Regions from separate parts of the Paenibacillus sp. GM2FR genome, predicted to be linked through region 2. Evidence: predicted binding sites of a transcription regulator. Region 2 holds the regulator's gene; each other region holds the start of a gene.

The links. The regulator Rex, encoded in region 2, represses fermentation and respiration genes when NADH is low (regulators of the CRP and FNR family bind a similar motif). The targets are predictions, from matches to a motif close to TTGTGAAATATTTCACAA.
Region 1: PAEVO_RS22155 (DUF438 domain-containing protein) is a predicted target of Rex. The motif match lies at 5,503-5,520, and genes of this name have one in related genera.
Region 3: PAEVO_RS29255 (formate/nitrite transporter family protein) is a predicted target of Rex. The motif match lies at 3,094-3,111, and genes of this name have one in related genera.

What each region holds. Positions count from the first base shown of each region.
Region 1 covers NZ_MKZM01000009.1:220,327-227,640, reverse strand. The annotation lists gene PAEVO_RS22180 (uracil-DNA glycosylase) at 1-257, opposite strand, end outside; gene PAEVO_RS22175 (glycoside hydrolase family 43 protein) at 465-1,349, opposite strand; gene PAEVO_RS22170 (mechanosensitive ion channel family protein) at 1,631-2,884, opposite strand; gene PAEVO_RS22165 (DUF5381 family protein) at 3,134-3,607, opposite strand; gene PAEVO_RS22160 (hypothetical protein) at 3,633-3,872, opposite strand; gene PAEVO_RS22155 (DUF438 domain-containing protein) at 4,159-5,415, opposite strand; gene PAEVO_RS22150 (hypothetical protein) at 5,734-6,096, opposite strand; gene PAEVO_RS22145 (glycoside hydrolase family 36 protein) at 6,704-7,314, opposite strand, start outside.
Region 2 covers NZ_MKZM01000008.1:783,678-790,991, forward strand. The annotation lists gene dinG (ATP-dependent DNA helicase DinG) at 1-2,447, shown strand, start outside; gene PAEVO_RS03850 (redox-sensing transcriptional repressor Rex) at 2,510-3,175, shown strand; gene PAEVO_RS03855 (amidohydrolase) at 3,150-4,451, shown strand; gene PAEVO_RS03860 (cell wall elongation regulator TseB-like domain-containing protein) at 4,483-5,001, shown strand; gene PAEVO_RS03865 (hypothetical protein) at 5,270-5,803, shown strand; gene PAEVO_RS03870 (AAA family ATPase) at 5,796-7,298, shown strand.
Region 3 covers NZ_MKZM01000011.1:198,062-205,375, reverse strand. The annotation lists gene PAEVO_RS29275 (DUF4352 domain-containing protein) at 1-592, shown strand, start outside; gene PAEVO_RS29270 (TetR/AcrR family transcriptional regulator) at 842-1,435, shown strand; gene PAEVO_RS29265 (MFS transporter) at 1,551-2,798, shown strand; gene PAEVO_RS29255 (formate/nitrite transporter family protein) at 3,308-4,180, shown strand; gene PAEVO_RS29250 (APC family permease) at 4,322-6,148, opposite strand; cyclic di-AMP (ydaO/yuaA leader) riboswitch at 6,312-6,507, opposite strand; gene PAEVO_RS29245 (molybdopterin-containing oxidoreductase family protein) at 6,992-7,314, shown strand, end outside.

The DNA.
Region 1 (7,314 bases), on a different contig from region 2:
GGCGTGCTGACGCCCTCTTTGACAGAGAAGCTTAAGCCGTGGGCCTGTCCTGGTCCATGATAAGGATCCTGGCCTAAAATGACTACCTTGGTGGCCGCCAGCGATGTATAGTGCAGCGCATTAAAAATATCGTATTTATCAGGATAAATGGTCTTCGTCCGATATTCCTCAATGAGAAATTCCCGGAGCTGTAAGTAATATGGCTTCGTAAACTCCTGCTCTAAATATGTCGCCCAGTCATTCTTCAATATCGCCATTTCGGGTGCTTTCCTCCTGCCATGGTCAAAAGATATAACTAGATTATATCATACGGATTATTGCTGGTATTTCCCAACACTTAGCCCTTACGAAGACGCAAAAAAAGCGACCGATTACACGGGCCGCTTTTTCAATTTTGTATATGGAGGCGAATCATTAGCTCAGCAGATCCACCTTCGGCCACGGATGTTGATCATTTCCCTTAATTAAGTCATGATGACCGGCTCAATCTTGCCGTTGCCGACCCGCATCCGATCCATACATAGCTGGCGATGGCCCGGCTCGGTGTCTCCAATGATTCGGCGGTGGTATACGATAAGCCACTCATCTCTCTCCTGCAAATGCAAGTAGCCATGGTGGCCGGGTCCTTCGGCAATCGGCTCCTGTCGCTCCAGAATCGTGCCTTCATTCTTGAATGGACCGAACGGGCTGTCGCTTACGCCATAGGCTACGCGGTAGGTTCCATTCGTCCATCCGCCCATGGACCACATCAGGAAATAAAGTCCGTCCTTCTTAATCATGCAAGGACCTTCCACGTATCCCTCCGGCGTAATGGAACGGAAAATCTCATTGCCGTCGTCTGCCAATGGAACGAATCCCGTCATCTCTTCGTTCATCCTTGCAACGTTGCAGTGCCCCCATCCGCCATAATACAAAAAGATCGTTCCGTCTTCGTCCTTGAATAGATGCGCATCGATCGGCTGTGCCTGATGAATGAACTTATCCACGAGCGGCTTCCCCAAGTAGCCTCTATACGGCCCCTCCGGACGGTCCGAAACGGCGATTTCCAAGCCGCCGGTTTCCTCGTTCGATTGGATGTCGTTCGATGCAAACACGAGATAATATTTCCCTTGGTGTTCGATATGCGTCGGTGCCCAAACCGCCCTCCATATCCATGGAAAATCCGCCATTTCGATAATGCCTTCGTGTTTCTCCCAATGGATCAGATCGTCGGAACTGAATGCGTCCAGATTCATCTGCATCGTATATTCCGTGAAGGACCGCGTCGCATAAATCCAGTGCTTCCCCTCATACGTTCTGGCTTCGGGATCCGCATACCAGCCGGGTATGATCGGATTGTTGATGTTCAATGGTAGTCACTCCTCTCCTGTGCTGCGCTTGGTTCATACATGACCAAGACTCAATCTGAGTGATATATAACGTGGGCCGCGCTGCAAAGCGATTCGGCCTTCATTCCCTTGTCCTGCTTAGCGCGGATAATCTCAACAGTCAGTCGAGTTCGAACAATATGGTATCGCCCGCCGACCCATGACGCTCGATTGAGATATGGCCACGTTCTACCATTGCTTCTACACCGGATAGCCATTCTCCTCCCGCGTGAATTCCTTGTAACTCGTTCAACGATGCGATCTCAATATCCTCGCGAATATTCCGGGCTTTCTTTGAGATGGACGATATCATGGCCGGTTGGATTTTGGAAGGCACGAAGACCGAAGGTCGGCGCAACGGCAAAGATATGATCAAAAATATCCGCTTGAATCGATTCATATACGCCCCAGTTGGTATCATTGCTGAAAGCGTAGATTTCCAATGGCAGTCCGTTATCTCCCGGCGCTAACTGTCTGACAATCAGCGTCATATCCTTATGGATTTTCGGATGATTCCGCAGATATTGATGGATATATTCTCGGAACACGCCCACATTCGTAAGCTGCCTGCCGTTCACTTTGCTTTCCGTATTAATCTGGTGTTCGATGTTGTACGCGTTAATTTCATTTACTCTTGTCGTGACATAATCGGTAAGGTAGTGAATCTTCTGAAATTCCTCAATCATTTCCTTGGTGCAAAAGCAGATGCTGCTCGTATCGACATAGAAGCTTCGTTTAATCCTTCTGCCGCCGGATACCTGCATGCCTCTCCAATTCTTGAACGAGTCTGAGATGAGGGCGTAGCTTGGAATCATCGTGATCGTTTTATCAAAATTCATTACTTTTACCGTATTCAATGTAATGTCGATGACGTCGCCGTCCGCATTGTATTTCGGCATTTCAATCCAATCGCCGACACGCACCATATCATTCGATGATAATTGAACGCCTGCCACCAGACCCAATATGGAGTCCTTGAAAACCAACATCAGAACGGCTGATAAAGCACCAAGCCCACTGAGTATGATCAAGGGATTCTGCCCGATGAGGTTCGAGATGACCACGATGCCGCCGATGATGAAGAGAACGATTTTCACCACCTGAATGTATCCCTTAATCGGTCTGATCTTGGAGACTTCAAACGAACGATAAATGTCATCAAAAGCATTAAGCAGCGCATTCAACACCGAGATGGTGACGATAATCATGTACGTTGCTGCAGCTTTTTCAATCAAAACTTGATAAGCCGGAAAGATGGACGCCGAAAAATAAATAATGATTGCCGGCACGAGATGCGACAGCTTGTGGAACACTTTTTTCTCCACGATGATATTGTCCCACGTGTACCGATTGTTGTTGACGATATGAATAATCGTCTTCAGCACGATTTTTTTGGTAATAAAATTGGCCAGTATGGAGATCACCGCGATAAATACGACCATGATCATATTCGAGAGATATCCAATGGTTTGTTCGCTCATGCCATATCCGTCTAGTTGATTTTTGATAAAGTCCATTGTTTCCTCCTGACGCAGTTTAAGATTAGCCTATTATTATAGATGAGATTCTAGTACTACGCAAAGTTCAAGATAAGACATCGCTGGGTTGATTTGGGAGATGCTTGGTAAGTTTGTAAGGAAAACAAAAAAGAGAACCAAAAGGGTGCTCTTTAGTATGTAGTATTCGGACTTGGTGTCTGATTCGATATGCGCGAAGGGTTATAAGATTATCTTCTTAAGTCCTGCAGCCATTCCTCCAATACAAATCTATTTCGTTACCTTTCCGTTACGGCTGATCAGCCCTCGCAGGTGCTTCATAACAGACTGAATTTCGGTATCAGTCAACATATAATACGTTTTCACCGTCCAGGTCTCTCTGTTTTTCAAATGAAATATCAGCTTGGGAAACTTCGGAAGCAGCCACTTCCGAATGGAAGGGCCGCTGTAGCTGATACTTGTAATCTCCGCCCAGGCTACGGTCCGCGTTCCATCTGAAATGGAATTTTGATCGTAGGTTAGCAGCTGCGCATCTGATTTCAGCGCCTTTGGCAAGCTGACAACCAAATATCCTCCAAAAAACGGAATCCCTATTATGGCTGATGTGATACAAAAGAACTTACGAATAAAAGAAGTATCCATAAAAAAAGCCGCGTACAGCAGAAACAGGCAGGCTAGCACAAAAAGTAAACTGCCAAGTGATTTTCCCCATGCTACGGATTTCCGATAAGATATCGCGTTCATGATTTATCGCCTTTCTGAAATTATTTTAACAGTCCGCTAATCCAGCGAACTCCACTTTCGGCCACTTTAGCTGCGCCATCACCGACAAAGGCTCCAGCCGTACCTCCCACATAGGAACCGATAGCCGAACCAACCGGGCCGCAACCATCACCGGCTCCGCCTGCTTGCCTTTAACCCATGGCGCATTATGAATTTTAGTTTGGGACGGATTTCTGGGATCTACTTTGAATTGTACCGTCTTAGCTAAGACTAAGGAAGTGCCCACAGAGCTGTAAAGGAGAGTTCCCCACTGAAGGCAAAGCGTGGCTGAGCAAAACCACGATTCTACGGATCGCGTTGGTCAGGAGGTTTTCTAATTGATATTTTGATTAAATTCAACAAGCGAAACGAAACAACCAGTCTCCGATTGTTTTCGGCGACTGGTTGTTTAGACTTATCAGTATTTTGATCGCTGTCTCACAGAAGGGGCAGTCCCCCCTAGTTAGAAAGCCAAAAGCCAAAGGCTTTTAGAATCCAATTCAGGTGAATCCCAAGGTGAACGGCTTCCCTTCTTACGGTGAGAGTATCCGTTTTTGACCGGTGAGCTCCTGAATCGGCTTAATGTTTTGAGTGAATTCAAGCGTGCCTATATAGTTTCCTTCTTCATCTCTCACGGCAAAATAACGAATGTAGACAAATTTATCTTTAACCGGGATCCAGAAATCTTCTGCATCTTTGACACCTGCTTTGAAATCAGCAAGCAGCTGATTGACGACGTGAACGCTTTGCGGAGGGTGGCAGTTCTGAACACTTCGGCCGATCACCGCTTTGGTGCGAACGAAGATTCTCTCTTTGCCCTGTGAAAAATATCGAACGATATCATGCTCATCGATAAAGGTTAGGTCGACTGGCAAATGATTTAAGATGGATTCCATCTGTTTGACCGATAAAATGCCAGTACTCATTCGGATATACCCCTCTTGCAGCGGAGAAGACGCCAATCCCTGATCTGTGCCAGGTTCAGCTGCTCTTTCAGGAATCCATGCTTGATCCGGCGCAATTAAACAATAACCGACTTCTTCGCTTTGGGCAGCAATTTGAAGCCATTCATCTTCCGTCAACTTTTCCAGAGCCATAGGTAATAAGATATGTTCCTCTTTATAGATCATTTCTGTTACTTCATTTAAGACGCGTTTGGCAAGGTCCACTACGCTCTGCGCATTGCCCTCAAAATGAGTGAGGTTGGATTTTACTTCTTTTATTCCCATTCGGATACCGTCATCGACTGCCCACATCACCTTGGTCGGTCCATAAATTCCGTATTTCTCGAGAAAAGGAAACAGCAAATTTTCTTTGCGGCTGTAGTGTTTGTCTACGTCATAGAGGAGACTGAAATCCTCCAGCAATTTGAGGCGATTTGCCTCTCCCTGATCCTTCAGAAATTGATCCAAATGCAGCGCAATTTTGAAATTTGCCAGTCGATCGATTTCTTGGTTCTCCATCTTAAAGGTAAACACAGGATGTCCAGGCTGCTCTTCAGGTTTATGAGCCCTGTGAATGTCTTGGATGGAACCTTTGAATACAGCAGCATGTACACTGCACAATCGCTGTACTTCGGTTACCGGTATTCCTTCCTCCTGCATTAGCACTTGCTCCAGCTCCGAAATTTCATCAACCGATATTTCGCCTACAGCTTGGTTGAATTTTGACTTCACTTCCTCCACGCTTTTTCCATGGTGCAGCTCTTTAATGATTTCCTTGAGCAAATGTATACGGGCCGTTCGATGAGCAGAAATTCCTTCCTCACGGTTATTAATGAATTCACTCATGTTCATCACCTCTGTTTTGTTTCGATATATAAAGATGAAGTTCTATTCTGTTTACTTCTCTAAACTAGCATCCTCATGCTCCTTCACTTGTGATTAAAAGCACAAAGGTAATGAAGATTCATTGAACAAAGAAAAAGTAATCCATCTTCTTCGAAAAATCTCTGTCCACTTAACGAAATGGCCGCACGACTGAACGCGAAGCTCGCTCGGCCATAAATACGTAACATCCCTTGTTTCCGAATTGCATCTGGGCCGGTAAACAAAAAGCGACCGGTCACGGTCGCTTCTTTATGGAATGTATGGAGGGGATTCAAACCCCTATAGTGAAAAATCCGTAACACTCTTTTTATAGGCATATTTCAGGGTATATGTTTCTTCGGTTCCGTAGGGCATGGTAGCCATTTTTATGCGAGTATAATCAAGCCGACTCTCTCTTAACACTCTTTTTACCAAGGCTATCGCCCGTTCTTCTTCCGTAATGACACAGAATATATTAAGCGAATATTTTTTTGGATCGGATATGTTTTTCCCCATATCAAAACCGTCAACATGGCCTAAATCTGCATCTGCTAAAGATAGTTGCAAGTATTTCATTACTTGTTCTCTTAACCAGTGATCACGTTGGCTGCCTTTTACACTTTTCAGAGGATACTGTACCACTAACCAGAATTTGTCGCTCATCAGATTCACCAGCCATCTTCAGTTAATGTAGAAATTTAGGGTTATTATACCACAAACGGAAAAGCCACCGACCCGAACACGGGCTGATGACTTTGTGCATGATTTTTATGAAGAGCGTGGCTTGGCAGGATGTACGGCATGCCGCATTAAAGTTTACCCGCTATGTAACGGCATAGGCTTTTTTGTATTACTGTTATTCAGTTCGGCAGCAATTAGCCGCGTACAGATTCCCTGATTAGGATACTGCCATCCAGCATTGTTAAAGTCCATCGATTTGCGTTATTGGAGGACACTGGGTCCGCTATTTCCTTGTTTTTACCGATTTCGAAGCAATATGCGGACAAGAGATCCGCTATTCCGGGATTTTTCGCGGATTAATCCGTGATTATGATACAATAGCGGATCCTCTGTCCGCGTGAACTCCAGAATAGGCCGAGTCCCGTAAAATAACGGATCCTCTGTCCTCATGATCTTCTTAATGGGCGAATTTTCAGCAGATAGCAAGGCCTCTTCCGCCCACATAAGCACGCGAATAGGCCGATTCCTGTAAATAAGGGATCTTCATCCACTTGCCAACGGAAAGCGGTACTTTCTTGTTCAAAGGCTGTTAACGCCACCATTCGTGATCTCTTGCGCCTGCCCCCAAGACGGCTTCGCCGTTCCAGCTGTAATTCCGGGTCTCCCCTGAAATCTTCCACAGAGAAGGACAGCTGTTATACATCCAGTCTAACGGCTCCGCTGTCGGAAGCGGACGGGAAGCTGCCTCAAAGGCCTGTCGCACCTCCCGCTTCTGCTGCCCGCTTAACTCCTTCTGGTCGGCCGACACGAAGAGCGGCGTACCGCTGTTTGCCAGCAGATCGAGCCACTGACGATTGAATTCCCAAGGCACCCCGGAGGTGATGCCTACGCAATCCGCGTCATGGCTGAACAAGGTGCCATGCTGAGGCATCCGGAAGGCCAGCGTATTCACGCCCATTCTGCGCGTTCTTTCCCACGATCTGCCGCTGGTGTCATCTCCGGTGCGCTGAATTTCAAACAAGCCTGCCGCCAGATGCCCAATCGTATTGCAGCCGATAATCAGACTGTCTTTCGAAGCCTCTGCAATCGTCCGGTACAAGTCGAGAACAATTTCGGCGGTGGTGCGGGAAGTATCGCTCAAGGCGTACGGCAGCGCATGGGCTTTTCCCTTCATCTGAAATCCCCATTGCCCGAACAGAT
Region 2 (7,314 bases):
GTCCGCATCAGGCGGACAGCGATGCGCTTGCCACAGCCTATGCGCTGCTGAAATGCCTGGAGGAGATCGATGAGCTTCCTCTTCTTACCGTACAGCGGTTAAGCGACCTGTTTGCGGACGAGGACAGCGACTTGGCCTGGTTCTTTGACGGCATCCGTGCTGACAGGGAACTCCAGGCTGTACAAGCCGGAGACACCCATACGTACTATCGTCAATTCGCCCTGGCAGTTGACGATTGGAACGATATTGCGCCCGTCAGGGATGAGACGGAGCCCAATCCCTTGGCCGATGTAAGCTTCGAGCAATACATGAATGATGTACGTGAACGCCTGAAGGAAACGCTGCCTCATTACGAGAGCAGGGATGCCCAGGACATGATGTTCCAGGAAGTGATGCAGGCACTCGATAACAATAAACATTTATTAATCGAGGCCGGCACGGGAACAGGCAAATCCCTCGGGTATTTGCTGCCGTCGATTTATCAAAGCGTGAAGCAGGAACAGAAGGTTATGGTGAGCACGCATACGATCAACCTTCAAGAACAGCTGCGTGACCGGGATATTCCCCTGCTCACCCAGGTTGTTCCTTTTCCGTTTAAAGCGGCTATTTTCAAGGGAAGAGGCCATTATTTGTGTTTGAGAAAATTTGAACATAAAATAAATAGAAGAGATTTTCATTCACCGAAGGAAGATGTGATCACCGCGGCGCAGATGCTGGTCTGGCTGACCCAGACGGAGAACGGGGATGATGAGGAGCTGAACCTTGGCGGCCGCGGGGGGGATTTCTGGGAGACCATCTCCAGCGATTCGGATTCCTGCCTTGGGCGTGCCTGCCCATGGTTCCGCAAATGCTACTATCACAGAGCCAAGCATGAAGCGGGCATCGCGGATGTTGTCATTACGAACCATTCGAAGCTGTTCACCGACGTAAAAGCGAATCACCAGCTGCTTCCGAGTTATGAGCGTCTCGTCATCGACGAAGCGCATCATCTGGAGGATGTCGCCGGCAAGCACCTTGGCTTGCAGATGAAATATTTTTCGGTTGTCCATACGCTAACCCGTATGTACAAAGACAACCGCAGCGGTCAGCTCCCGGCTCTTCGCCAGCTGCTGCAAGTTTCATCCCATGAGAAGGCTGTCGAGTGGTCTTCCATCATAGATCGGATTTATCCGGATCTGATCACCGTAAAAGAGAATTGGGATCGACTCAGCGATCAATTGTTCGGACTGCTTCCGGAACGCGGAGATGCATCTCCAGGAGACGCCGGTCAATTCTCGCTTCGCTTATCGCCTCTTAAGAAGCCGAAGGATTGGGATTCGCTTGCCGAGCTGGAACATCAAATCCATGTGATACTGGGCGATGTCGTACGCAAGGGTGACAAGCTGATCGCCGAAATGAAGGAAGATCTCGACGATTACAGTGCCGACAGTCTGTTAACAGACCTATCGGGTCTGTTTAAGGACCTGGCCGCACACCGCGAGGACCTGAGGTCCTTCATGGCTCTGAATGATGAAGGCACGGTATACTGGATGGAGGCTAACGGCAATTTCCGCGGGAAATCGCTGCAGCTTTATGCGGTGCCTGTCGATGTAAGCACCCACTTGAAGGAATTGTTTTTTGACAAGAAACAAAGCGTGATCCTGACGTCGGCGACCTTGTCGGTGGACAAATCGTTCCAGTTCATGATCGAGAATTTGGGTCTACAGGAAGCGGCAGATAGCGGCAACCTGAACACGGTTCTGCTGCCGTCCCCGTTTAATTACAGGGAGCAGGCTCTCCTTGTCGTGCCGCGCGATTTTCCGAGCGTGAAGGGCTCGGTCGGGGATGCACTCTTTGTGAATACACTAGTGCAATCATTGGCCGATACGGCAATCGCTACGCATGGACGTATGCTTGTCCTGTTCACCTCGTACCGGATGCTGCGTCAGGTGCATGAGCCCTTGAAGGAGGCGCTGGCATCCAGCGATATTACGGTACTGGGACAAGGGATGGATGGAACCAGCCGTACCAAGTTAATCCGGAGATTCCAGGATAGCAGCGCCTCGGTTCTGCTGGGTACCAGCTCCTTCTGGGAAGGGGTTGACATACCCGGTGAGGCGCTCACTTGCCTTGCGATCGTCCGGCTGCCGTTCCAGCCGCCGAATCACCCTTTGGTTGAAGCCAAGAGCGAATTGCTGCAGCAGCAGAAGAAGAACCCCTTCATGAAGCTTTCGGTTCCGCAAGCCGTCATTCGCTTCAAACAGGGATTTGGCCGACTGGTACGGACAGCGCAAGACAAGGGGATTGTCATCGTCTACGATACCCGGGTCATTGAATCCTATTACGGAAAATATTTCCTATATTCCTTGCCGGGACCAAAGATGGAGCACATGCCGACCGAGGGGATTGTTCCCCGAATTTCGGAATGGCTGCAGGAAGAGGCAGGCGTAGAGAACCAAGCTGAATAAAGTGAAACCATGAACGATCACATTGAAATGTAGTTATTAACCTATTATTAGGGGGAGCATGCATGAAATCGGAAAAAATTTCGGAAGCCGTGGTCCGCAGATTACCTGTATACTTGCGCTATTTGAATGAGCTTCAGAAAAGGGAGGTCTCCACGGTTTCCTCCCAGGAACTGGGACAAAAACTGGACCTCAATCCTGCTCAAATTCGTAAGGACCTAGCGTATTTCGGTGATTTTGGACGGAAAGGGATCGGATATGACGTATCTTATCTGATCGAGAAAATTCGCCAGATTCTAAAGCTGGACCAGAAGATCAATGTCGCATTGATTGGGGCCGGTAATCTTGGACATGCATTATCAAATTACAATGCATTTCTGAAGGACAATATGAAGATTGTGGCGGTTTTCGATTCGTATTCTCCCAAAGTTGGTATGAAAATAAACAATTTGGTTGTACAGCCGATGGAGGAACTGGAGAAGACGGTTCATGAGTACGGCATTCGTATCGGGATTATCACCGTTCCGGATTTTGAAGCGCAAAATGTAGCGAATCAGCTTATCGCCGCAGGCATCGAGGCTATTCTGAATTTTGCGCCGACCATCCTGAAAGCTCCATCCCATATCCGGATTCATACGGCTGATTTTACTACGGATTTGCAAAGTTTGGCCTATTATTTGGATAACGGTAAGGAGGATACAGCACATGACGACAACGAAGTGGATGGTTAAAAACGGAACGTTTGCGGTACTAGAGAAAGGAAGGTCCGTGCTACGCGGATATATGGTTGTGGAGAATGACCGGATAACCTACCTGGGTGAAGAAGAGCCAACCGTCCAAGAGGGAACAGAAATTATCGACGGAACCCATCTGTTTTTCCTGCCTGGATTGGTGAACACGCACGGACATGCGGCGATGTCGCTTCTCCGCGGTTATGGCGACGATCTGGCACTGCAGGTATGGCTTCAGGAAAAAATGTGGCCGATGGAAGCCAAATTCACGGCCGACGATGTGTACTGGGGAACCTCACTCTCCGTGCTTGAGATGATCAAAGGCGGAACCACGACGTTTGTGGATATGTATGATCATATGGATCAGGTTGCAAAGGTTGTGCAGGACTCAGGAATGCGCGGCGTACTGACACGCGGTGTCATCGGATTATGTCCGCCTGAGGTGCAGCAGCAGAAGCTGGATGAGGCGGTTGCATTCGCGAAAGACTGGCATGGCAAGGCGGATGGAAGAATTACGGCGATGATCTCGCCGCATGCACCTTACACATGCCCGCCGGATTTCATCGAGAAATTCGTTCAGGCATCCCATGATCTGAATCTGCCTTTGCATACGCATATGTCCGAAACGGAAACGGAAGTCGCTCAGAATGTAAATGATTACGGACTCCGCCCTGTTGCCCATTTGGAGAAGCTTGGCATGTTTTCCCGTCCAACGCTGCTTGCGCATGCCGTCCATCTGACCGATGAAGAAATCGAAATCCTGGCTAAGCATCAAGTGATGGTGTCGCATAATCCAGGCAGCAATCTGAAGCTTGCCAGCGGCATCGCTCGCGTGCCTGCACTACTGAAAGCCGGGGTCACCGTGTCTTTGGGTACCGATGGACCTGCGAGCAATAATAATCTGGATATGTTTGAAGAGATGCGCCTGGCGGCACTGATCCATAAAGGAGTAAGCGGGGATCCAACCGCGATTCCTGCATCCGAAGCGCTTCGGATGGGTACAGAGTATGGTGCCAAGTCAGCTTTCCTTGCGGATATCGGTACGCTTGCGGTAGGAATGAAGGCAGATATGATCGCACTGAACACGGATCAGGCGCACTTCCTTCCGAAGACGGATTATATTTCTCATGCTATCTACTCCGCCAGTGCGAAGGATGTTGAGCATGTATGGGTTGACGGTAAGCAGGTCGTGAAGAATGGCGCGAGCCTTACTCTCGATGAGGAACGTATCCGGCGGGAAGCGCAGCGTGCCTTTGAGCGTCTTACAACCCTCTAGGAAATAATCAAGGGGAGCGAGGAAGACGGATTTGAAGAAAAAAACGAAGTGGATCTTGCTTAGTGTATCCGGCGTGCTGCTGTTACTGCTTGGTTTACAGCTCTATTATTCATATGTTATGAAAGACACTTGGAATGAAGAAAGAATGGCGATTGCTGCCGCCAAGCAGCATGGCCAATTGGTTTCGTCCGGAAAGACCTATAAATCGGTGTGGGGCGAGGATAATAACTATTGGGTGGTAAGCGGCAAGGATCAGGACAATCAAGATCGTATGGTATGGGTAAAATTTACAGATGACAACGTACCTGTTGAAGGTGCCGATGCTGTCCAGTCCGTTTTATTGAATACAGGGATGTCGGAAGCCCAGATTCGGGATCAGATTTATAACGAATTGCCTGGTGTGGAAATTAAGCGATTGCTGCCTGGAATGTATGAAGGCGAGTATGCCTGGCAGCTGCAGTATGAACACAACGGTCAGCGCGGCTATCGGTTTTATCGTTTTCAAGACGGTAACACGATCGGTAATGACATTATTCTTCCGAATCAATAATAAACGAAGTAAAGAGAGGCGTCCCTTACTATTTAAGAGGGGCTTCTCTTTTTCTTTCATAATTGTAAGCGCATTCAGGAAAAATATGGAAAAACTGTTCTAAATATTTTCACAGACATGCATGAAAAAGTATATAAGATGTGATATACTCGTACTTGTACAAAACGAGCATATAAATTACATGCATCGCAATATATCGTTGTTATATGTATTTTTGTGTTACAAAATGATAGACAAAATTTTATACAGGAAATGAAGGAGGAACTTCATGAAACTACGCATTGTACCTATCATGCTGACTGTCGTGATCTCAGCATCGGTTCTCTTTGGCGGATGGTTTCTGTATCGGCAGATGGCTTTGCAAAATCCGCTGGCAAATGTTGTGTCACAATATGACGGCGTGAAGGATTCTCATATAGATATTAAACAGAATACCGTTACTTTGAATCTTGATTTGGCTCCAGATACAAATTTACAAGGTTTGGTTCAGCATATTAAGAAGGAAGGCAAGTCTGTGATTGGCAAGCGGGAATTGAAAATCCAGGTGGAGGACCATTCCTCGGAAGCACTGGATCAATGGTGGGAGAAGGCCATGCTTTCAGTCGCCGAAGCAATGGATAATAAGCAGTATACCGATATTCAATCATCGCTCGAGCAGCTTGCTGCCCAGTCTCCGAATTTGAAAGCAAAAGCAACCATCGATGACACCAATGTCTATGTCAGCTTGTCAGACGGCAAGTCTGGTAAATTTATAATCTTGCCGCGTCAGCCTGGCAACATGGAGGTGTGGAATCATGCCTAAATTGGCTAAAGAAATCATGTTAGGCTTTATTCCCGTATTGCTGGTATTCCTCGTATTTGTCGGCGTGAACATCGTGCCCTTGCTCATCGCTGCAGGACTTGTAGGCGGCTTGTTGTTTATCGCTAAAATGAAAGGCGGTATTGCTGTAGGCGCAGGGAATGAGCGCAAGCGGAAAAAGAGCGGACCTGCCAAGCTGACGTTCGAAGAAATCGGCGGGCAGGATAATGCTAAACAAGAACTGCGAGAAGCATTGGATTTTCTGATTCGTCATGAAGACATTAAGAAATTCGGCATTCGTCCATTGAAGGGCATTCTCCTAACCGGGCCTCCGGGAACAGGGAAGACGTTGATGGCGAAAGCCGCTGCTCATTATACGGATTCGATCTTTGTTGCTGCATCCGGCAGTGAATTTGTCGAGATGTACGTCGGTGTTGGTGCGGGGCGCATCCGGGATTTGTTCAAGGATGCCCGGAATCGTGCGACAAAAGAAAACAAACAAAACGCCATCATCTTCATCGATGAGATCGATGTCATTGGCGGTAAACGCGAAGGCGGCCAGCAGCGCGAGTATGACCAGACGCTGAATCAGCTGCTAACCGAGATGGATGGCATCTATTCACAGGATACGCCTCGCATTTTAGTTATCGCCGCGACAAACCGGAAAGAAATGCTGGATAGTGCACTGCTGCGTCCAGGTCGATTCGACCGTCATATTCAAGTAGATCTTCCGGATAAGAAGGGACGCACTCATATCTTGAATCTGCATGCGGGTAATAAGCCGCTGCATGAAGATGTTGACTTGGAGAAAATCGCTGAGGAAGCTTACGGCTTCTCGGGTGCACAGCTTGAGAGCGTCATGAATGAAGCGGCCATTTATACGATGCGCGAGAATGAACAGTTTATCCATCAGCGCCATTTGTCCATGGCGATTGATAAGGTAATGATGGGTGAGCGTTCCGACCGCGAATCGAATTTGGAAGAGAAGAAGCGCGTTGCCATACATGAATTGGGACATGCTATTATGGCAGAGCTTGTGCGTCCCGGGAGTGTGAAACAAGTTGCGCTGAGCCCGCGTGGTAAAGCACTTGGTTATGTACGTCATAACCCGCAGGAGGAGCAGTATCTGTATACAAAAACCTTCCTCGAAGAGCAAATTATGATCGCGCTTGGCGGTGCGGCCGCCGAAGAGATCTTTTACGGGGGGCGAAGCACAGGCTCAAGCAATGACTTTGAGCAATCGCTGAACATCGTGGAGACGATGATGAAGTCGGGTTTGACGTCGCTGGGCATTGTTAACATGAACATGGTAACAACTGAAGAGTTAATGAAAGAGAATAATGTGATTTTGGAAGAGTTAATGAACCGCACTAAGAATCTCTTGGGACAAAAACGGCCAATATTCGACAATTCTCTTGATATCCTTTTAAAGGAAGAAATCCTCTCTGGGGAACAATTTCGTTGTCAATTTCGTGAAAACGCGCTTTTACCAGCATAAATTGTTATGCTGGTTA
Region 3 (7,314 bases), on a different contig from region 2:
TAAAAAAGTAATGCTGGCCTCGGCTGCATTGTTCTCCATGCTGCTGACGGCTGCTTGTTCCAATGATCAGGCGGATCCGCCAGCAGAGAGTCCGCCGGCTGTTGTGGATAGCGGGGAGACAGGTCAGACGGGGGCATCGGAAGAGCAGCCGCCTGCAGAACCAACCCAAGGGGAGGATCAACCTGCCGACAATGCAGAGGTGAAGCCGATCGGCGAACCTGCCGCGGTAGGCGATACGGTGGATTATCATGGCACGGTCATTACGCTGAACAGCGTACGTGAGTCCGAAGGGGACGAGTACTTAAAGCCCCAGCCGGGCCATACGTTTAAGGTGGTTGAGATTACCGTGAAGAACAATGGCCAGGAGCCGCTGGTCATCTCTTCCGCGCTATCTTTTTCCCTGACGGATTCGAGCGATCTTAACTATACGGTTCCCATTACGGATGATGTAAAGATGCTGGACGGCACCGTTGCCCCAGGCGGCGAGCTGACAGGTGAAATTCCGTACGAAGTGAAGCAGGGTGTAAAGGGGCTGCAGCTGAGTTATGGCGATCCGATGAAAGAAGGAAGAGCCATTTGGTCAGTGGAATAAAAAATAATTAGCATGGTTGTTTCGGGATTAACGAATGAGGAAAGGATTTTGCGCAGGCAAAGTCCTTTTTTCTATGTGATGGCCAAGGCGTCGCTTTACATGCGGGAATGTTTTCAGTATGATTAAACCGTACAGTCGGTTTTTTATCGTGAGTAGCGTTCATCAACTTTGGATTCATTTTTAGTAAGGGAATCAGGTTTCCGTTTGTGATGGCGGACTATTATTTCCAAACAAGGAGTGCTTACACCGATGTCTTCAGAAAAAGCGCAGCGAAAGCGGGATTTGATTCTGGATAAAGCGAAGGAACTGTTCATCCAGCGCGGGTATGCGGCAACATCCATGGATGAACTGGTCAAGTATACGGGTGCCAGCAAGGGAAGCATCTACTATCACTTTGAGAGCAAGGAAGATTTGTTCGTCAAGCTGCTGGCTAAGCAGAATCAGGAATGGATGGAAGCCTGGAACGATAAAAAAGCCCGTTACGCCAGCTTCGAGGAGAAGCTGTACGGCATTGCCGATCATATGGTCGATGACTTCCAGAATCCGCTGACCAAGATTGCGGAGGAATTCTATATCAATCAGCCGGAGAATAAGACGATTGTGGGCGAGATGCTGGCCATCCTGCAAGGTCCGCGCACGCTTTACCGCGAAATTTTTGCTGAAGGAGTAAGCGAAGGGCGAATACCGGCAGAGGATGTAGAGGAAATATCCATCATATTCGCATCGCTGCTCGATGGGATGTCGATGTTGCACTTTGAACGTTCTCAGGAGGAATCGAGGCTACTATACCGTAAAGGAGTGACGTACTTTTTAAACGGTGTGTTATCAGGTCAAGGCTCTTAGCGTAGTGAACGATAGGAAGATTTATCGGAAACGCTTCTCTTGGTTTACAAGCGGGAGCTGGCGTTTTCATATATATAATTAAACCGAATGGTCGGTTTTAGTAGGGGGATGAACTATGAGGCATTTGTTTGGCAACCGCGCGTTCGTGCTGCTGATGGTTTCGGATTTTATGCAAAATATCGGGATCTGGATCCGCAACATGGCGCTTTTGTTCTTCATTATGGAGAAGAGCAACCATGACCCGGTCGCCGTATCGCTGCTTACCGTAATTGAATACGCGCCCATTTTTGTGATCTCCATGATTGGCGGCGTGCTGGCAGACCGCTGGCGTCCCAAGCGAACGATGATTTGGGGAGACATTCTAAGCTTTTTATCCATACTGCTTATCCTGTTTGTTGTGTATGCAGGATATTGGCAGGCCGTGTTTACGGTGACCCTGGTCTCGGCCGTTGTATCCCAATTCTCGCAGCCTTCGTCCATGAAGATCATCAAGCGCTGCTTGCCGGATGAGCATGTGCCCGCGGCCACGGCTTTGTCCCAGACCTCGATGTCGCTGTTCATCATTTTGGGACCGATGGTCGGCACGACGATCTATCAAGCTTTTGGATTGCAGGCCTCGTTAATCAGCTTGTTGGTTCTATTCGGAGCTTCGGCGATCGTGCTGGCGTTTCTCCCTTCCAGTGTGGATGAACCCGCTAAGAATTCGGAATCGACCGGTTCTTTTATGAAGGACATGAAGGCAGGCTTCACTTACATCGGCTCCAGTCGGCTGCTGAAGGTGCTGCTGGTGGTTTACGTTTTAATGGCGCTCGGCAGCGGACTTGTTCAGCCGCTCGATATCTTTGTCATCACGGAGCGTCTACAGCTGGCAATGTCCAGCGTTCAGTGGTTCACCGCGTTAGAGGGTCTGGGCATGTTGATTGGCGGCGTGCTGGCCGCCGTGATTGCAGGGAGAGTGAAAGGCTCCTACTTGCTGTTCGCCGGCCTTGCCTTCCTTGGACTCTCAACCTTTGTCGAGGTGCTGTCCCAGTGGCCGATCCTGACCGGCACGATGCGTTTCGTAACCGGGGTGCTGATGGCGATGGCGCAGACGGTATTGATGGCCGTGATGATGCAGCAGGTGGAAGAGAAATTTATCGGCCGGCTGAACGGCGTGATGACGCCGGTTTTTACCGGCATGCTGCTCATCGGCTCCGGGTTTACAGGATGGTATATGTCGACAACCTCCATTGTGGTCGTGTATTTCACGGCAGGTGCGCTCTTCCTGCTGTCGTCCTTCATTAGCATGAAACTTCCGATCTCGAACGTTCCGGTTCAGGAAAAGGAAACGCCTGTAACCGTAGAGACTGCCGCCAAGGCATAGGCTTGCAGGTTAGAATGTAATGGTGGTAAACAGGCGAAGGCTTGCAGGTTTTGAGCATGGTGGTTGGTATAAGCAATAAACCAAGCGGTGTCGGGATCATCTCCGACACCGCTATTTTACATGTACCGCTCGCTCGGATCGGACGAATGATCGGGGTCCTCTAGAGGACCCCAAGATTCACCCTTGGACAAGGTACTGTGATTATATTATCCATATGAAGTTAAATGACCACAGTACACTCAAAGATGATCAAGAGGAGCCAGGACACAAGGATGTCCACTCCTGATGCATACGTTCGTGATATAATTCACGTTCTTGTTTTGGAGGCTGCGGTACAATATGGGTAACTGTAACTGTAACTGTAACTGTAACTGTAACTGTAACTGTAACTGTAACTGTAACTGTAACTGTAACTGTAACTGTAACTGTAACTGTAACTGTAACAGAAACATCAGACGCTGCATTCGAGAGATTTCAGGACGGAATGCGGGAGAAATGGGGGAGCGGCCATGGCCTATTACAAACCTGATCGCATTGCGGAGATCACCGTGGAGAACGGGGTGAAAAAAGCGCATAACTCCGTCATGAACGTTATGATATTAGGATTTTTGGCGGGGGCTTTTATCGCGCTCGGCTTTTTGCTGGATATTCGCGTGATTGCCGGAGCGTCTGAGGCTTGGGGAGGCATTGCCGGTTTTATAGGCGCGGCGATATTCCCTGTCGGACTGATTCTTGTATTGCTAGCGGGCGGAGAGCTGCTGACGGGCAACATGATGGCCGTGTCCCTGGCCAGATTCAAGAAGCGGATTTCCACGAAGGACATGATGCGGAATTTAGCTCTTGTCACGATAAGCAATATGGCAGGGGCACTGTTCGTCGCTTATTTCTTCGGCCATGTGACCGGTCTGACGGGCAGCGGCGTTTATTTGGAGAAGCTGGTGGATATGGCGGGTCATAAGCTCGACGACAGCTTCCTGCAAGCATTCTTGTCGGGCATCGGTTGTAACTGGCTCGTAGCGCTCGCCGTGTGGCTGTCCTACGGATCCGACCAGATGAGCGGCAAAATTCTCGGAATCTGGTTTCCAACGATGGCGTTTGTAGCCATCGGCTTTCAGCACGTGGTGGCCAACATGTTCCTCATTCCGGCAGCGATATTTGAGGGATATTACAGCTGGGGTGATTATCTGGTAAACTTCATTCCGGTTTGGCTGGGCAATTTTGTCGGAGGTGCGCTGTTTGTGGGAGCTGCCTACGGGTCCGTGTATTTGAAGAAGGATGATAAAGCTGAGGTCATCCCTCGCGGCGAACAAGATAAGGCGCTGCCGTCTGCGCCGGCTACCGGTACTGCTCAACAGGTTCACTCCGCGCAGAATGTTTCGTAATACCGAAGCCTGGTAAGCCAAGGTGGAGGAAAAAAGCTGAGATCGTCACGCACCCTTAAGGATAGGGATCGGATGATCGCAGCTTTTTTAACGTTGTTGGCGAGTGGATTCCTTGTATAAGTCGCAGAAGGAATAAACCCGCTATTTTTTTAAATGGTAAGGTACCGTGGTGATAATCACATCTCTCCGATAGAGTAAATGTGCGCGAATGAGCAAGCTGGACTGATTGTGCAGGAAGTTATGCCAGCCCTTCTTGGGGATGAACTGCGGGATGACAACGGTAACCTGGTAGTCGGATTCGCTAGCCTTCCGCTGCACGGTATCGATGAATTTGGTCAGCGGCTGAATGATGCTCCGATAAGGCGAATGCAGGGTCACCAGCCGGATGTCCGGCTGCCATTTCTTCCATTTTTCCTGGAAGGCCGCCTCGTCCTCCCGTTCGAACGGCACGTACACCGCGATAATTTGGCCTGCTCCCAGCGATTTGGCATAATTCAGCGAGTTCTCCACCACATGGGTGATTCCCGCCACAGGCAGAATAATAACATTTCCCTCAATCGGCTTAACAGGCTCACAGGTCGTAATTCGCAGCTGGTCTGCTACGGCCTCGTAATGTTTATGGATTCGGGTGAAGATCCAAATGATCAGCGGCAGGAAAATCAAGACGGTCCACACTTGGGCGAATTTCGTGAAAAAGAAAATCATCGTCACGATAAAGCTGATGCATGCGCCGGTGGTATTTATGATCAGTTTGACAATCCATCCTTCGGGCTTTTCCCGAATCCACTTCACCATCATCCCCGTTTGGGAGAGGGTAAAAGGGATAAACACGCCGACGGCATACAGCGGAATCAGATGCTCGGTTTTGCCTTCGAAAGCGAGCAGCAACAGAATCGAGAGAAAACCCAGTATGATGATTCCGTTTGAATATCCCAGACGGTCTCCCCGGACGGTGAACATTCGGGGAATGAATTTATCCTTCGCCAGATTTACGGCAAGCAGCGGGAAAGCGGAATATCCCGTGTTGGCGGCCAGAATCAGAATGAGGGCCGTTGTTCCTTGGATGAAGTAATACAGAAAGTTTCGTCCGAAGGTATGCTCGGCAATCTGGGAAACGACAGTGACTTGCTCGCTGGGGCTAACCCCATAGTAATAGGCCAGGAATACGATGCCCGAAAATAACAGGGCCAGCAAGGATCCCATCGCCACCAAGGTTTTGGCCGCATTATTCGGAGCAGGATCTTTGAAATTCGGGATGGCGTTGGAAATGGCCTCAACGCCGGTCAGGGCAGAGCTGCCCGAGGCGAATGCCCGCAGGAGCAGGAATAAGCTTAGCCCGGCGACAGGCGTGCCGATCGGCGTATGCAGATCCGGAGATGCATGGCCTGTAGCAATGTTGAATACTCCGACGCCAATCAGGATAAACAACGCGAGTACAAACAAGTAAACCGGATAGGCCAATATGGAGGCCGACTCCGTAACCCCTCTTAAATTGAGTACGGTCAAACACAGAACGAACACGATGGAGATGGGCAGATTATAGGCGTGCAATTCCGGAAAAGCCGACGTGATCGCGTCCGTCCCCGCCGATACGCTGACCGCAACCGTCAGGATATAGTCGACCAGCAGGGAGCCGCCGGCAACCAGTCCCGGATACATGCCTAAATTTCGTTTGGAAACCACGTAGGCTCCGCCGCCATGCGGATATGAGAAAATAATCTGTCTGTACGATAGGATAAGTGCCAGCAATAAGACCAGGACCCCGACGGCAATCGGTATGGAATACCAATAGGCAGCTGCGCCAACGGTCATCAAGACGATCAGAATTTGTTCAGGTCCATAAGCCACGGACGACAAGGCGTCGGATGAAAGGATGGCCAGCGCTTTGGTTTTGTTCAGCTTTTGCTCGCCCAATTCCGTTGATTTAAGCGGTCTTCCAATGAGGAATCGCTTGATTGAAGATAACATGGTTTTTCACCGCCGATTAAGATTACGTTCATGATGGAAGCTGACTGAATGGACTTCAATCGGTGTGTTTCATAGGCTGGACATACGAACGGTCACCATTCCTATGCTGGATTTTGGCAAACAAAAAACACAGGTTAGAACCCTGTGTTTGATCACAAGTTCACAACCCTCCCAATCAACGCTGACGAGGTTAGCTGTCGGATTCGGGCGGTGAGAGTCGCCCTACCTGATAATAGTCGCGGCGTACGTTCGCGCTGCATCAGGATTCACCCCATAGTATGGTTGACAGATCCTATAGGTATCCATCCATACGTGTGGTTCCCCCGCTTTCCAAATTGGAAATTAAGCGAATATCATGTGAATATGAAGAATGATATCGAAGCTGAATAGTATATTACGCCTGCTCAAATCTTTTGTAAAACACCCTCCAACGAAAAATTAAGCAGAATTATTTATAAAAAATGACAGATAAGCGCTTACATAATTATGTGGCTTTGACAGGCTTTGTTTTTTGCAGGTTTGCTACAGAAATCATGACTTTCTATGATATGTAAGTTGCAGGTAGCTCGAATGTGATGCGATAGAACGCCAATTCAAACAAATTCGCCATGCCGGTCTCGGGGGAGGAGACATTGGCATGGCGAATTTTTTGGGAGTGGTCCATGATTCGGCAAGGAAGAGAAAGGGTCTGGGTTCCTCTTCGTTGCTCTTGATAGGAATATACCCGGAGTGAAGTAGAGTGAATCACCCGCTGCAGAAAAAAATGTAAGACTTTACTGGAGCCCTGATTTTCTTTTAAGATAAGGGGATATGATTCAGCGTGTACAAGGGGGAATGAACGAAATGACTCAAGCGATGATACATCAGGAAAATGGCGTGTTTCCGGCGGTATGTCCGTTGGATTGTCCCGATACTTGCGGCCTGCTGCTGCATAAAGAGAACGGAAAAATCGTGAAGGTTACCGGCAATCCGGATCATCCGATTACGCAGGGAGCCATCTGTAATAAAGTCCGCAATATGGCACATCGGGTGTATCATCCGGAGCGCGTGCTTTATCCGCTGCGGAGGGTAGGGCCCAAGGGCGAGGGGGCTTTCGAGCGAATCAGCTGGGATGAAGCGATTCAAGAGATTACCGGGCGCTACAAGAAGCTGATCGAGGAGCATGG